Regions from separate parts of the Duganella sp. AC237 genome, predicted to be linked through region 1. Evidence: predicted binding sites of a transcription regulator. Region 1 holds the regulator's gene; each other region holds the start of a gene.
The links. Region 1 encodes LexA, which represses DNA repair genes until DNA is damaged. Its sites were predicted from a motif close to ACTGTATNNNNATACAGT; they were not measured.
Positions count from the first base shown of each region.

Region 2: a site for LexA is predicted at 2,015-2,032, ahead of AC0IYS_RS04810 (DNA topoisomerase IV subunit B). Genes of this name have one in related genera too.
Region 3: a site for LexA is predicted at 1,731-1,748, ahead of imuA (translesion DNA synthesis-associated protein ImuA). Genes of this name have one in related genera too.

Region 1 is NZ_CEEDEW010000003.1:5,230,621-5,235,479, forward strand. Features, by position in the region: gene AC0IYS_RS23180 (DUF5695 domain-containing protein) at 1-1,470, shown strand, start outside; gene lexA (transcriptional repressor LexA) at 1,588-2,226, shown strand; partial or broken gene AC0IYS_RS23190 (IS4 family transposase) at 2,335-3,662, shown strand; gene AC0IYS_RS23195 (cystathionine gamma-synthase family protein) at 3,788-4,859, opposite strand, start outside.
Region 2 is NZ_CEEDEW010000003.1:1,002,668-1,007,526, forward strand. Features, by position in the region: gene AC0IYS_RS04810 (DNA topoisomerase IV subunit B) at 1-1,991, opposite strand, end outside; gene AC0IYS_RS04815 (hypothetical protein) at 2,215-2,544, shown strand; gene AC0IYS_RS04820 (TorF family putative porin) at 2,599-3,366, shown strand; gene AC0IYS_RS04825 (hypothetical protein) at 3,457-4,029, opposite strand; gene dapA (4-hydroxy-tetrahydrodipicolinate synthase) at 4,026-4,859, opposite strand, start outside.
Region 3 is NZ_CEEDEW010000003.1:3,160,799-3,165,657, reverse strand. Features, by position in the region: gene AC0IYS_RS14315 (relaxase/mobilization nuclease domain-containing protein) at 1-1,429, shown strand, start outside; gene imuA (translesion DNA synthesis-associated protein ImuA) at 1,777-2,523, shown strand; gene AC0IYS_RS14305 (Y-family DNA polymerase) at 2,450-3,922, shown strand; gene AC0IYS_RS14300 (error-prone DNA polymerase) at 3,935-4,859, shown strand, end outside.

The DNA of each region.
Region 1 (4,859 bases):
GACGACAAGACAGATCCGTTCAACCGCGCGCCTGCCATCCTCACCTACGACCGCGACGCCAAGCGCATCGTCACCGACGATCCGCGCGTGTGGATCTCGGGCATGAGCGACGAAGGCGGCGGCGGCAGCTGGGTGGCGGCCATGAGCAAGCAGCTCGACAACCCGGACGCGGCCGAAGTGGCCAAGCTTGAACGGCTGGTCAACGAGACGGTGGTCGGCAAGTTGCAGGTGGCCGACGGCCCGCAGGCCGGCGCCGTGCGCAAGAGCCTGTTCTACTACGACCCGAAAGCCTTCCCCGGCTACTACAACCAGAAAGCGGACTGGAGCACCTGGACCTCATGGCCGAAGAAGGACGCGGACGACCTGGGCCGCGCTTATAACTATCCGCACGTCGCCATCGGCCACTGGGTGCTGTACCGGCTGGCGCGCAACCACGCCGGCCTGGTCACCGCGCACGACTGGCGCTGGTACTTGCAGCGCGCCTACCAGACCACGGTGGCGATGGTGCGCGACGCGCCCGAGTACGCGCAGTTCGGGCTGATGGAGGGCGACGTCTTCCTCGACATCCTGAAAGACCTGCAGCGCGAAGGCATGACGGCCGAGGCGGCCGACATGGAAGCGATGATGAAGCGGCGCGCCGACCACTGGCGCACCCTTGCCTACCCGTTCGGCAGCGAGATGGCGTGGGACTCGACCGGCCAGGCCGAGGTCTACGCGTGGATGCGCCACTTCGGCTACACCAAGCAGGCCGACATCACGCGCGAAGTGATCCTGGGCTACGACCCGGCGATCCCGAGCTGGGGCTACAACGGCAACGCCCGCCGCTATTGGGATTTCTTATATGGCGGCAAGACCGCGCGCATCGAGCGCCAGATCCACCATTACGGCTCGACCTTGAACGCGGTGCCGCTGTTCGACGCCTACCGGGCCAACCCGAGCGACCTGCACTTGCTGCGCGTGGCCTACGGCGGGCTGCTGGGCGGCATCACCAATATCGACCGCGACGGTTTCTCGTCGGCCGCCTTCCACGCCTGGCCGGACATGATGCGCTGGGACGCCTACAGCGGCGACTACGGCATGGGCTTCTACGGCCACGCGTACGCGACCGCCACTTATGTGTTGAACGACCCGACCTTCGGGTGGCTCAGCTTTGGCGGCAACATGAAAGTGGCTAATAATGGCACGGTCCAGATCGTGCCCAAGGACAGCGCACGCACGCGCCTGTTCGTGGCGCCGGCGCGTGCCTGGATCACCCTGGAGGCGGGCAAGATCGACAGCGCCACCTACGATCCGAAGAGCGGCGCGATCACGATCGAGCTCGCAGCCGCCACCGCTGCGACGCCGGCGGCCCGTCTGCTGGTCGAGAGTCCGGGGGGCAGATTCAAGCCGCAGGGCCTAGTTGCCGAGCGCGATGGCTACAAGATTCCGCTGACGGCGGCGACCACGCGCGTGCTGTTGAAGCCACGATGAAGGTGGTTGAACGAACTTTTTTCATTTTATTTCGCTGAACACAACAAATTTCCTTGCATTGCGGGCCATACTGTACAAAAATACAGACTGTCTATATACACAGGCCCAACTGCACTCATGATCAAGCTCACCGCACGTCAGGAACAAATTCTCAATCTGATCAAGGATGCCATCGAAAACACCGGCTTCCCGCCGACGCGCGCCGAGATCGCCAACGAACTGGGCTTCAAATCCGCCAACGCGGCCGAGGAGCATCTGCAGGCGCTGGCGCGCAAGGGCGCCATCGAAATCGCCGCCGGCACCTCGCGCGGCATCCGTCTGCTGGGCGTGCACGCCGAACCGGCCACGCCGAAGGTGCCGGTGTCGCTGATGATGTCGTTGCCGCTGATCGGCCGCGTGGCCGCCGGCTCGCCGATCCTGGCGCAGGAAAACCTGGAGACGAGCTACAGCGTCGACCCGGCGATGTTCTCGTCCAAGCCGGACTACCTGCTCAAGGTGCGCGGCGAATCGATGCGCGACGCCGGCATCATGGACGGCGACCTGCTGGCGGTAAAGAAGGTCGACAGCGCCAAGAACGGCCAGATCGTCGTCGCGCGGATCGGCAACGACGTCACGGTCAAGCGCTACCGCAAGACCGGCACCCTGGTCGAGCTGCTGCCGGAGAACCCGGACTTCAAGATCATCAAGGTCGACCCGGAGGCGGACGAGTTCGCGCTGGAAGGCCTGGCGGTCGGCCTGATGCGCAGCTGGCACTAAGCCCAACCCAGGCTCTCATTCCGGGGTCAGGTCCTAATGCCGCTAAGTTAAGCTCTTAGCGGCATTTTTCTTGTAAACGACGGCCGAAAGTGTTAACTTGCCGGCACGATGCTATCAGATGCCATTTCCCTCGCTATAGACCTTCCAAGCCCGCCCGACTGGAGGCGGCTAGGCGCGCATTTACCTTACGAATGGATTGAAGGGGCGCTGGCCGCCACTGACAAGGCCAGTATCCGGTCACGGCGTCTGCCGGCGCAGCAGGTCGTTTGGCTCGTCATTTCGTTGGCTTTATACCGGCATTTATCGGTCAAGGACATCGTCGACAGCCTCGACTTGGCGCTGCCGGAACTGGCTGATCGCTGCATCACCTCCAGCGCCACGACGCAGGCGCGCCAGCGCGTTGGGGCCGAGCCACTCAAATGGCTATTCGAGAAATCGGCCCAGCAGTGGATAGGCCACGACCAAGCGCATTATTTATTCAAGGGATTGCACCTGCTGGCCATGGATGGCACGACGCTGCGCCTGGCCGACAGCGCGGCCAACCGCGAGCATTTTGGCGCGCAGAATTATCCCAACGACAAGGTGGCCAGCTATCCGCAAACGCGGGCCGTCACCTTGATGATGGCCGATACCCAGCTCATCCGCGACGCCCGCTTTGGCCGCTACAGCGTCAGCGAGATGACGCACGCCCATGACCTGCTCGCCAGCGTGCCCGACGACTCGCTCACGGTGTTCGATCGCGGCTTCTTCTCGGCGCAGTTGTTGTCCAATTTAACCACGGACGGCAACAACCGCCACTTCCTCATTCCGGCGAAAACCAATACCAAATGGACCATCGTGGAAGGCACCGACGAAGACGCATTGGTGGAAATGGCGATCTCGGCGCAGGCCAGAAAGGCGACCCCACGTTGCCCAAAACGTGGCGCGCACGAGCGGTGAAGGTGGACGACGGCGACGGCGGCAAACCGCGCCACCTGCTCACTTCGCTGACAGATCGCAAAATGATCAAACGTGCTGACTTGGCTGCCTGTTATCAGCGTCGCTGGCGCATCGAGACCAGCTACAGGGAATTGAAACAGTCCATGCTGGGATCGGCGCTGACCTTACGCAGCATGAGCGTCGAAGGCACCGAGCAAGAGATCTGGGGTGCGATGATCGCCTACAACTTGATTCGCATTGAAATGGCCAAGGCGGCATTGGAGGCCAAATGCGCGCCCACCTCGATCAGTTTCCTCCTCGCCCTGACCACCATTCAGAACGAACTGATGACGATCGGGCGAGCAACCTCGCCGGGAACCATTCCGGCCAGACTCAAACGCCTGCGCGATAGGCTGGTACTCGACCTGAAGGCGCAGCGACCCGGCCGGAAATTCGACCGGGTCGTTAAAGCGGTGGCGCAGCGATATCCAGAGAAACGACTAACTAAAAAAGCTTAACTTAGCGGCATTAGGGTCAGGTCCACCATTTCTACACGCTCTCGGCCGTACGTGCGGCCACGGGGCCTTGTTTTGGCAATAAGGCTGGGCTCGTGTAGAAATGGTGGACCTGACCCTGGAGTTGTTTAGCAGCCTTCCAGGGCGCAGGCGAAGTCGTCGAGCAGGTCGTCGGTGTCTTCGATGCCGACCGAGACGCGTATCAACGATTCGGCGATGCCCATCGAGGCGCGGCGCTCGGCACCCATCTCGTAGAAAATCGTGTGCGCGACCGGAATCACCAAGGTGCGCGTGTCGCCCAGGTTCGACGCCGGAATCGCCAGCTTGAGGCGGTTCAGGAAGTCGAAGCAGTCGATCCCATCCTTCAATTCAAAACTGAGCAGCGAACCGTGCTTGCGGAACAGTTCGCTCGAGATGCCGTGCTGCGGGTGCGATGCCAGGCCCGGATAGTGGACGGCGGCCACGCGCTCGTCCGCCTCCAGGATCTCGGCCAGCGCCAGCGCGTTGGCACTGGTGCGCTCCATGCGCAGCGCCAGGGTTTCGGCGCCGACGGCGATGTGGTGCGCCGCCTCCGGCCCCAGCGAGGCGCCGAAGTCGCGCAACCCTTTGGCGCGGATCTGCGCCAGCCCCCATTGCACCGGCGCTGCCTTCTTGTAGTTCTCGTAGATATTGGGGAATCTGGTCCAGTCGTATTCGCCGGTATCGGTCAGGCTGCCGCCCAGCGCGTTGCCGTGGCCGCCGATCGATTTGGTCAGCGCGTTGACCACCAGCCCGGCGCCGACCGACTTCGGCCGGAACAGGTACGGCGTGGTCATCGTGTTGTCGACGATGTAGAGGATGCCGCGCGCCTTGCACAGCTCGCCGATGCGCTTGAGGTCCGCCACCTGCGTGCGCGGGTTGGCTATGGTTTCGACGAACACCATGCGGGTCTGGTCGGTGATGGCGGCCTCGACGTTGGCGACGTCGGTGGCGTCGACGAACGACACGCCGACGCCCTGCGCCATCGTGGTCTGCCACAGGCTGTTGGTGTTACCGAACAGGAAGGCCGACGAGACGACATGGTCGCCCGCGCGCAGCAGCGCCTGGAACACGGCGCCGATCGCGCCCATGCCGGTGGCGAAGCACAAGGTGCCGACGCCCTGCTCCATCTTGTTGACCTTGTCCTCGAGCGCGGAGATCGTCGGGTTGCCCTGGCGGCCG
Region 2 (4,859 bases), 4.2 Mb from region 1:
TCGGCTTCGGCTTCGTTGCCATGTTCTTCGATCCACGCGCGGCGGGCGGCGGCTTCGCCTTTACCCATCAGCATATTGAAGCGCGCGGCCGATTCGCCGTGGGCGAAAGCGCCCAGCGACACCGGCAGCAGGCGGCGGGTGTCCGGATTCATCGTCGTTTCCCACAGCTGTTCGGCGTTCATCTCGCCCAGGCCTTTGAAGCGGGAGATCGACCAGGCGCCTTCTTTCAGGCCGTCCTTGCGCAGCTTGTCCTCGATGGCCACCAGTTCGCCCGGATCGAGCGCGTACAGCTTCTGGATCGGCTTCTTGCCGCGCGCCGGCGCGTCGACGCGGTACAGCGGCGGACGCGCGATGCAGATATTCCCGTTGGCGATCAGGCCGGGGAAGTGCTTGAAGAAGAGCGTCAGCAGCAGTACCTGGATGTGCGAGCCGTCGACGTCCGCATCGGAGAGGATGCAGATTTTGCCGTAGCGCAGACCGGAAAGATCCGGCGTGCTGTCGGCCGTGTGCGGGTCGACGCCGATCGCCACCGAGATGTCGTGAATCTCGTTGTTGGCGAACAGGCGGTCGCGGTCCGTCTCCCACGAGTTGAGCACCTTGCCGCGCAGCGGCAGGATGGCCTGGAACTCCTTGTCGCGGCCCATCTTGGCCGAACCGCCCGCCGAGTCACCCTCGACCAGGAACAATTCGGTGCGATGGACGTCGGTCGATTCGCAGTCGGTCAGCTTGCCCGGCAAAACGGCCACGCCCGACGATTTCTTCTTTTCGACTTTTTGCAGGGAGCGCAGGCGCGATTGCGCCTGTTTGATGACCAGCTCCGCCAGTTTTTTGCCGTAGTCGACATGGTGGTTCAGCCACAGTTCCAGCGCAGGCTTGGAGTAGGTCGACACAAGGCGCACGGCGTCGCGCGAATTGAGACGTTCCTTGATCTGGCCCTGGAACTGGGGGTCCAGCACCTTGGCCGACAACACGAACGAAACGCGCGCGAACACATCCTCCGGCAGCAGCTTGACGCCCTTCGGCAGCAGCGAGTGCATCTCGACGAAATTCTTAACCGCGCCATACAAGCCATCGCGCAGGCCCGATTCGTGGGTGCCGCCGTTCGGCGTTGGAATCAGGTTGACGTAGGATTCGCGCACCACGGCGCCTTGCTCGGTCCACGCCACCACCCATGCCGCGCCTTCGCCCTCGGCGAAGCCTTCGGCGTCCGGGCCGGCAAACTGCGCGCCCTCGAACAGCGGGATCAGGGTCTCGCCGTCGGTCGATTGCGCCAGCGCCTCGGTCAGATAGCCGCGCAAGCCGTCGTTGTACTGCCAGGTTTGCGATTCGCCGGTCTTGGCGTTGGCCAGGGTGACGGTCACGCCGGGCAGCAGCACCGCCTTGGAGCGCAGCAGGCGCTGAAGTTCGGTCTGCGAGATCGCGGGCGAGTCGAAGTATTTGGCGTCCGGCCAGGCGGTGACGCGGGTACCGGACTTTTTGCCGTCGCGCGGCGCGACCACGGAGGACAGCGGCTCGACCACGTCGCCGTGCTCGAAGGCCAGCTTGTGCAGGCCGGTGCCATCTGGTTCCTTGCGCCAGACGGTGATCTCCAGGCGCTTGGACAGCGCGTTGGTGACCGACACGCCGACGCCGTGCAGGCCGCCCGAGAAGGCGTAGGCGCCGCCCGAGCCCTTGTCGAACTTACCGCCGGCGTGCAGGCGGGTGAAGACGATTTCCACCGTCGGCACGCCTTCTTCAGGGTGCAGCCCGACCGGGATGCCGCGGCCGTCGTCTTCGACGGTGATGCTGCCATCGGCGTTTTGCGTGACGACGATGTTCTTGCAATGGCCGCCCAGCGCCTCGTCGGAGGCATTGTCGATCACTTCCTGGATGATGTGCAGCGGATTTTCGGTGCGGGTGTACATGCCCGGACGTTGCTTGACTGGTTCCAGGCCCTTGAGGACCCGGATGGATGATTCGCTGTAATCGGAAACTGGTTTTTTAGTGGCCATACGTTCAAGCTTGTGATTTTAATACTGGGTTTATGTACAGTTTTATACGTTCGTTTGCGTATTCTATCCTCAACCGGACGCGATCGAGGCCTAAAACGGGACAAAAAATAGCTGCGGGCCAATTTATACACGATGTTTACAACGGGGGCGTGACTTTTTAGACCGTTTTTACGGGCGCCTCGATAAGCTGATTCGTATCGCAACGATCAATCAGGAGTTCGATATGCACGCTTTTTCTCACACCCGCAGCGCCCAGCGCCGCTCGATCTGGTCCGCCGGCGCGCGCGGACGTCGCTTCGCGCCGGCCGCGGCGCGCACCTGCGTGATGCAGCTGACGGTCGACACCGAGGCGGTGACGGCGCTGCGCCAAATGGTCATGCGCCTGTGCGGCGACTCGCTGGAATTCATGCGCATCGAGGCCTGCGAGCATGGCGCGCGCATGAAAGTGTGGCTGTGCGTCGGCACGGCCATGGTGGCGCGGGTGATGGAGACGGTGATGCGGTCGCTGCCCGGCGCCGAATTCGGACGCTTTGTCGAACGGCCGGCGCTTTGATCGCGGCGAATACCATTCCAGGATGTTCCAACCACTGAAAGAAAGAACCGCATTATGAACAAATTACTACTCGCCGCCGTCGTCAGCGCCGCATTCGTTTGCTGCCAGTCCCGCGCCGAGGATGCCGCGCCGGCCGCCGTCGCCAAGGCCGATAACGAAACGAGCTTCAACGCCGCTGTCGTGTCGGACTACCGCTACCGGGGCATTTCGCAGACGCGCCTCAAGCCCGCGCTGCAGGGCGGCGCCGACTATGTGAACAATCCGACCGGTTTGTATGCCGGCGTCTGGATGTCGACCATCAAATGGACCAAGGATGCGGGTGGCGATGGGGATGTCGAAGTCGATATCTACGCGGGCAAGCGCGGTCAGGTCAGCGAGGCGGTATCGTACGACGTGGGCGTGCTCACCTACGTGTATCCGTCCAACGACCTGAAAAACGTGCGCGGCTTCGCCAACGCCGACACCACCGAGATCTACGGGCAGCTCGGGTTTGGCCCCGCCTATATTAAGTACTCGCACGCGGTGACCAATCTGTTCGGCTTCATCGACAGCAAAAACAGCGGCTATGTGGACGTCGGCGCCAATATCGACGCGGGTGACGGTTTCACCGTCAACCTGCACGCCGGACACCAGAAGGTGAAGCACAACGACGCCTCGAGCTACACCGACTGGAAGGTCGGCGCCACCAAGGACTTCGGCGTGGTCACCGGTGCGCTGGCGGTGATCGGCACGAATGCCGACAAGACGGCGTACGCCTCGCCAGCCAATGGCAAGTTCCTCGGCAAAACAGCGCTACAGCTAATGATCAGCAAGGTCTTTTGATCTTTTCTAGCACTCTCCCGTAAATCCGGGCAAGGGTCGTACCCCCACGGGGTACGACCCTGCGATGGTTTTGGGTCCAGCGGTGCCGGATTATGCGTGGAATACTTCCCGGTACAGGTGCCGCACTTCCGGCGCGCACAGCACGTTAGCAGCCTTGTACATCGCTGGTTCCAGCTCGCTATGGTGCGAGTGATACGCGCCTTGCTCGTCCAGAATCAGCATGTCCGCCAGCCGCGCGCCCCGCAACTGCGCCACAAACACCAGCACACACCCTGTCTGATGCGCCGACAACGGCACGCTGCCATGCGCCACCGTCACCAGCACGCGCGCACCTGGATTGGCCCGTTGCGCCTCGAGCAGACGCTCGAGCAAAGGCGCGTGGTTCGGGCGCTCCAGTTCCTCCCGCCGCAGCAGCGCCACGATCACGCCTGCACGCGCCAAGGCCGCATCGGCCTTGGCGCTACCCGACGTCGGCGACGCGCCTGAATCCACAAATTGCGACGCATCGACCACCAAATCATCGTATAGCTGCGGATCGTATGCGCCGGGATCGGGGCAGACCAGTAGCACGCGATTGCCGGCCGCCACCCGCAACAACGCCAGTTCCTCGGCCAGATCGGAGACGTCCCGATTGCCGTCCATGCCCGTTAGCGCGACGATCATGCCACCTCCGCCGCTGCAGTACAGGCACGCGTGGCTGCTTGTGCCGCCGCGTCCGAACGATAGACTGGAATGTCTTCCAGCTCCTCCAGCGCCGCAGCGATGCCAAGCTTGCATTCGGTGCTGGCGGGTGTCATCGGCAGGCGTAATTCGTCGCTCATCCGGCCCTGGATCGACAGCGCGGCCTTGAGCGGCGCCGGATTCGGCTCCGAAAACAGCAGCCGGATAATCGGTAGCAGATGGTCGAACAGATCGCGCGCCTCCGTCAGGCGTTGCGCGCGCACCAGATCGTATAGCCGCACATACAAATCGACGCGGATATGCGCGGCGGCCGAGATGGCGCCATGCCCGCCGCCGCACAAGGCTGCGAACAGCAGCGCATCGTCGCCGCACAGCATCGACAGCGGCGTGCGGCGCACCAGCTCCGTCATCTGCTGCAAGCTGCCGCCGGCTTCCTTGATGCCGATGAATTGCGGGTTGACCGCCAAACGGCGCGCTGTGGCCAGCTCCAGATTGACGCCGGTGCGCGCCGGCACGTTATACAGAACGATCGGCTGCGCCGTGGCGTCGGCGATCGTCTCGAAGTGGCGCACCAGACCATCCTGCGATGGCCGCACATAGGCCGGCGTGGAGACCAGATAGCCGGCCAGGCCGGAGTCGTCGAAGCGCAGCGCCTTGCCGGCGGCGGCGAAGGTGTCGCTGCCGCCGATGCCCATCAGAACCGGGCAGCGCTTGTGTGCCACCTCCAGCACCGCCGTGAGCGCGGCGTCCTGCTCGTCGATGTCCAACTGCGACGCTTCACCCGTGGTGCCGCACACCACCAGTCCATGGGC
Region 3 (4,859 bases), 2.1 Mb from region 1:
TCTGATCGAATGGCATCACCTTCGGAGCAAGCAGATAAAATATATCGATAAAAATGTTCCCACCGCCTATAAGATGTTAGAAAAAAATGAAAAAATAGAATTCCTGAAAAATATGGAATTAGAGTACTATCGAAAGCTTGACGCTTTACCTCGAGAAGAACCAGATCTGCCACCGTTGGTAGAACTAAAGGAAACTCGGAGGTTGCACATTCTGGTTCAACCGGAGCCATCTTCTCGTACTGGGCGCCGCAATGACACACTTATTGCTCAGCTAGTGCGAGACGAAACCGCACTGAACAGCAAAAATGCGCTTGAAGCAAAAGAATTCGTCAAGATTTGGAATGACGAAATTGATATCGCTTTTATGTTGGCGGATCTGAGTTTTTCTCGCGGGCTCGTCCGAAAAAAATACAAGATCCGTGGGGACGAACTACCTCACGAACCGCCAATTGAAGGGCAGAGAATCCGATGCGGCAAGCATAATTTACGAGTAGTTGATTTTCTTACTCGTCAAATGCGGATGAGTTTTCCGGAGGCATTTGCCTACATGAAACATATCTGTGCAAAGCAAAAAACGCACTTCGCAAACCTCAATCCTAGTTGTGGCAATCCAGACAACACCATTTGGAGGCAATTTCGTGCTGAACTTGGGCAAACAAAGATCAGCCTGAATGCAGAATATGTGCAATTCATAACGAAATTAAAACAGACGACAAAGGGGGCTTATGTCGACGCGGCGTTACAACGGAGTTTTGATCGTTTTACAATGTTCCAGATCAAGATGCCCGATTACGTCCGTAAATTGTTGCTGAATCTGATCGATGTTGGCTATCTAGAACGGCGCCCACAGACCACTTCATCAAAGAAGGTCATGGAGGATGCTGACGGCTTTAATATCCGGCTCTCTAATTGGTCCCTATACTTATCCTTTCTGCACAAAAATGCTATCGCTGCGCCGACCCACTTGGAAGAACTTCGCAAGCACTCGGCCGCACGTCCTATACATGGCGACTCTCTGTATCTCATAGGTAACATGGACGAGGTAGCAGTGGGGGTTACACTTGCTGCGGCCCTTAGGCTCACGGTGACCGTCAAGGAGAATGGTGACGCCATTTATGAACGAAATGGCATCGAATACGTTAGAGATGAAGGCGCGCGCATGGTTGTAAACGCTGCCGCAGGCATGCCCGCAATTGAGGCTGCGTTCAGGCTGGCGAACAAGAAGTGGAAAAGATATGGTATCGATGGGCAGCGGGAACAGCAGGTCATCGCGATGAATCTCGCGTCAAGCAAACCAGAACTGGCCCAAGGATTAATGAGAACTCGCTCGAAAGTGCTAAGCGAGGACGAGATGGCAATTAGCGATCAATCTACTTTTGATGACTCCCCGCGTGCCAATTCAACGGTGCAAGGTAGGCGGCCTAAGTAATAAATGCGCGAGTGATTCCGCCTGGAAGAGTCTGGCTACAAGGATCTACGATGCGCATCAGCGCTATCGGTGCGTATGGCTGGGCAATGCGGCATGCGCTGCAGCCACTGCAGCGTGGACGTCGAGTAGTCCACTTCGGTGGACTCCGGTCTCGAGCGCCTTGGACCACTGCAAAGGAGGTGGCGGTTCGATCCGTTGCTATCGGACAGCACGACGTTTGCCGCCCCGCGCAATTCTCTTTAGTTGACGCCGGCAACGGATCAATGCGAGCGCACTTGCGAAATCTCATTTTCCGAATTACACTGTACATTCATACAGTATTAAGTTGACAACGGCTCGATCTAACCATGCTTTGCGCCACTCTCCAACAGCAGCACGCCATACCCAACGCTACGGATCCGGCTTTGTTCGCCGACGTCTGGCGGGCGAGCGAGCTGGCGGTATCCCGCGCTGCGACGGCCCCTACAGGGCACTCGGAACTCGACTTGGAATTGCCCAACCGTGGCTGGCCAAGATCGTCGTTGGTGGAGCTCATGCTGCAACAATCAGGCATAGGCGAGCTGCAGCTACTAAAACCGTTGCTGGCCAATCTTGCAAGAAAACAGCGTATCGCGCTCGTGCAACCGCCCTACATCCCGCACGCACAAGCGTTTAAGACATGGGGCATCGACACCAGCCGATTGCTATGGATACGCTCCTCCAACACGGGGGACGCATTATGGACCACGGAGCAGATCCTTAAAAACGGAAGTTGCGGCGGCGTCGTCTTCTGGCAGAACCAGATCCGGTCGGAATCCCTGCGCCGCTTGAATCTCGCTGCGCAAGGTTCGGAGATCTGGTTCTGGCTGATGCGGCCGATGGCGTGCGCCAGCGAAGCCTCCCCTGCCCCGTTGCGGCTCGGTCTGCGGCCGGCGTTGGGCGGCGTCGCCGTCGACGTCTTAAAGCGCCGTGGCCCGGCGTCCGACAAAACCCTGTTTATACCGCTTCCCGATATGCCTGCCGGCCATCATCCCCTGCATCATGAAAACGCCCCTGCTGTTAAGTTTTTACCTGCCGTTGTTACCGCTCGAAACGCTGCGCCCGTCCTGGTCTGAACCGGGGCCTTACGCTGTGATGGATAGTGAACAGGTGCTGGTCGCCTCGGAGCAAGCGATGCAAGCTGGCGTGCGCTCCGGCATGCGCTGCGGCGGCGTGGCGACGATCGCACCCGGCACCATCATGCTCGACCGCGAGCCCGAGAAAGAGGCGCGCGCGCTGGACGCCATCGCCCTGGCGATGTTGCAGTTCACTCCCGACGTGGCATTCACGGAAAACTTCACCGTGCTGCTCGATGTGGGACCAAGCCTGCGCCTGTTCGGCGGGCCGCTGGCGCTGTGCCATCTGGTCCGCAGCAGCATACGACGGCTCGGCTTCACCGCATCCCTCGGCGCGGCGCCGACGGCACAAGGCGCATGGCTGCTCGCGCACGCGCCACATCAGCGCAGGCCGCCTCACCGGCGTTGCTTGCAACTAGCGACGATGGCGCCCCGCCTGGATCGTCTACCGTGCGGGATCATGCCAGCGGCCCAGCCCTTCCTCGGCTGGTTCGACGGTATCGGCGCGGTCGACTTAGGCGCCCTGCGACGGCTTCCGCGTACCGGCCTGCTGCGGCGAACGAGCAACCAGCTTATACGTGTGCTCGATCACGCCTACGGTGATCTTGAAGAGATGCAACGATGGATGGCGGTGCCCGAGCATTTCTCCGCGCATGTCGAAACGTTCGACCGCATCGAGCATGCAGAGGCGCTGATACATGGCGCGACGACCTTGATCCTGCAACTGACCGGATGGCTGAACGCGCGACAGCTCGCGGTGGGTAGCTTCAGGTTGCTGATGGAGCACGAACGTGGCCGCGCTGCGGTGGCGCCGACGCCGCTCGATATCACCTTGGCCGAACCGGCATGGAAAGAGCCGCACCTGCTGCGACTATTGAAGGAGCGCCTGGCGAAGATCGAGTTGACCGCGCCGGTTATCGGATTGCGGCTTGAAGCTGGACAGCTCCAGCCAATGCAGGTGCCGACGGATCAACTGTTCCCGGAGCCGGGCGGCTCTCCCGCCGACTTCGCACGACTGCTTGAACTGCTGTCGGCCAGACTCGGACCCGAAAACGTGCTCGCACCGGTTATCTCTCCGGATCATCGTCCGGAACAGTGCAACACTTGGGGGCCCGCCACGGCCAATGTCCGGAAATCAGCGGAGGACGAGGAACCGCTCGAACGACCTTCGCTCGTGCTGCCCAAACCGATACCGCTGCTGATGCGGCAGGAGCGCCCGTTCTACGGTAGCCCACTCAAGTTGATACGTGGGCCAGAGCGCCTGGAGGCCGGTTGGTGGGACGATCAAACCGTGGCGCGCGACTACTACGTCGCACAGGGCAGGGACGCGACCTGTTATTGGATTTACCTGGAACGCACGCAGAACGCGCGTTGGTTTCTGCACGGGCTTTACGCCTGACCTCCGGCTGTCATGAACGCTTCCCTCCTCCCATCGTACGCCGAGCTGCAATGCGTCAGCCACTATACGTTCCTGCATGGCTCCTCTGCGCCGGAGCAGCTGGTGCAGCGCGCCACTAGCCTCGGTTATCACGCGCTGGCGATCGCTGACGAATGCACGGTGGCCGGCGTCGTCAAAGCGCATGTGGCGGCCAAGGAAGCGGGCTTAAAATTGATCGTCGGCAGCCAGATGCTGGTCACGCCCGAAGACGGCACTCCGGCCTTCACGTTGCTGATCCTCGCGATGAACAAAAACGGTTACGGCAATTTGTGCGAGTTGATCACCGTCGCGCGCAGGCGGGCGAAGAAAGGCGAGTATCTGGTTCGTCCGCGTGACATCGCTGCCCCGCCCGCCGACTTGGTAGCGCTGCGCGGCCTACCCGATTGTCAGCTGATCCTGCTGCCGCGCTACGGCGTGGCCCTCGATGTACTGGAGCGGCAGGCGGCGTGGCTACTGCAGTGTGCGGCCGGTCGAGCGCGTATCGCATTGACGCTGCACTTCCGCTCGCGCGATGAACAGCATCGCAACGCTGTCAACTCTGTCGCCGCGCAATTCGGCTTGCCGGTGGTGGCGACGGGCGATGTGGTCATGCACATACGCTCGGCCAAACCGCTGCAGGACACGATGACCGCCATACGCCACGGCATTCCAGTGGCGCGCTGCGGCTACCGGCTCGCCTCGAACGCGGAGCAGCACCTGCGCTCGCGCGTCAGACTTGGCAATCTGTACTCGCGCGCGGCGCTCGATGAAACGGTGCGCGTGGCTGACCTGTGCACCTTTTCGCTGGACGAGCTGCGTTACGAATACCCGGTGGAGATCGTCCCGGAGGGAATGACGCCTTCGGACTACCTTCGCCACGAAGCCTACCTCGGCGCCCACTGGCGCTATCCCGCCGGCA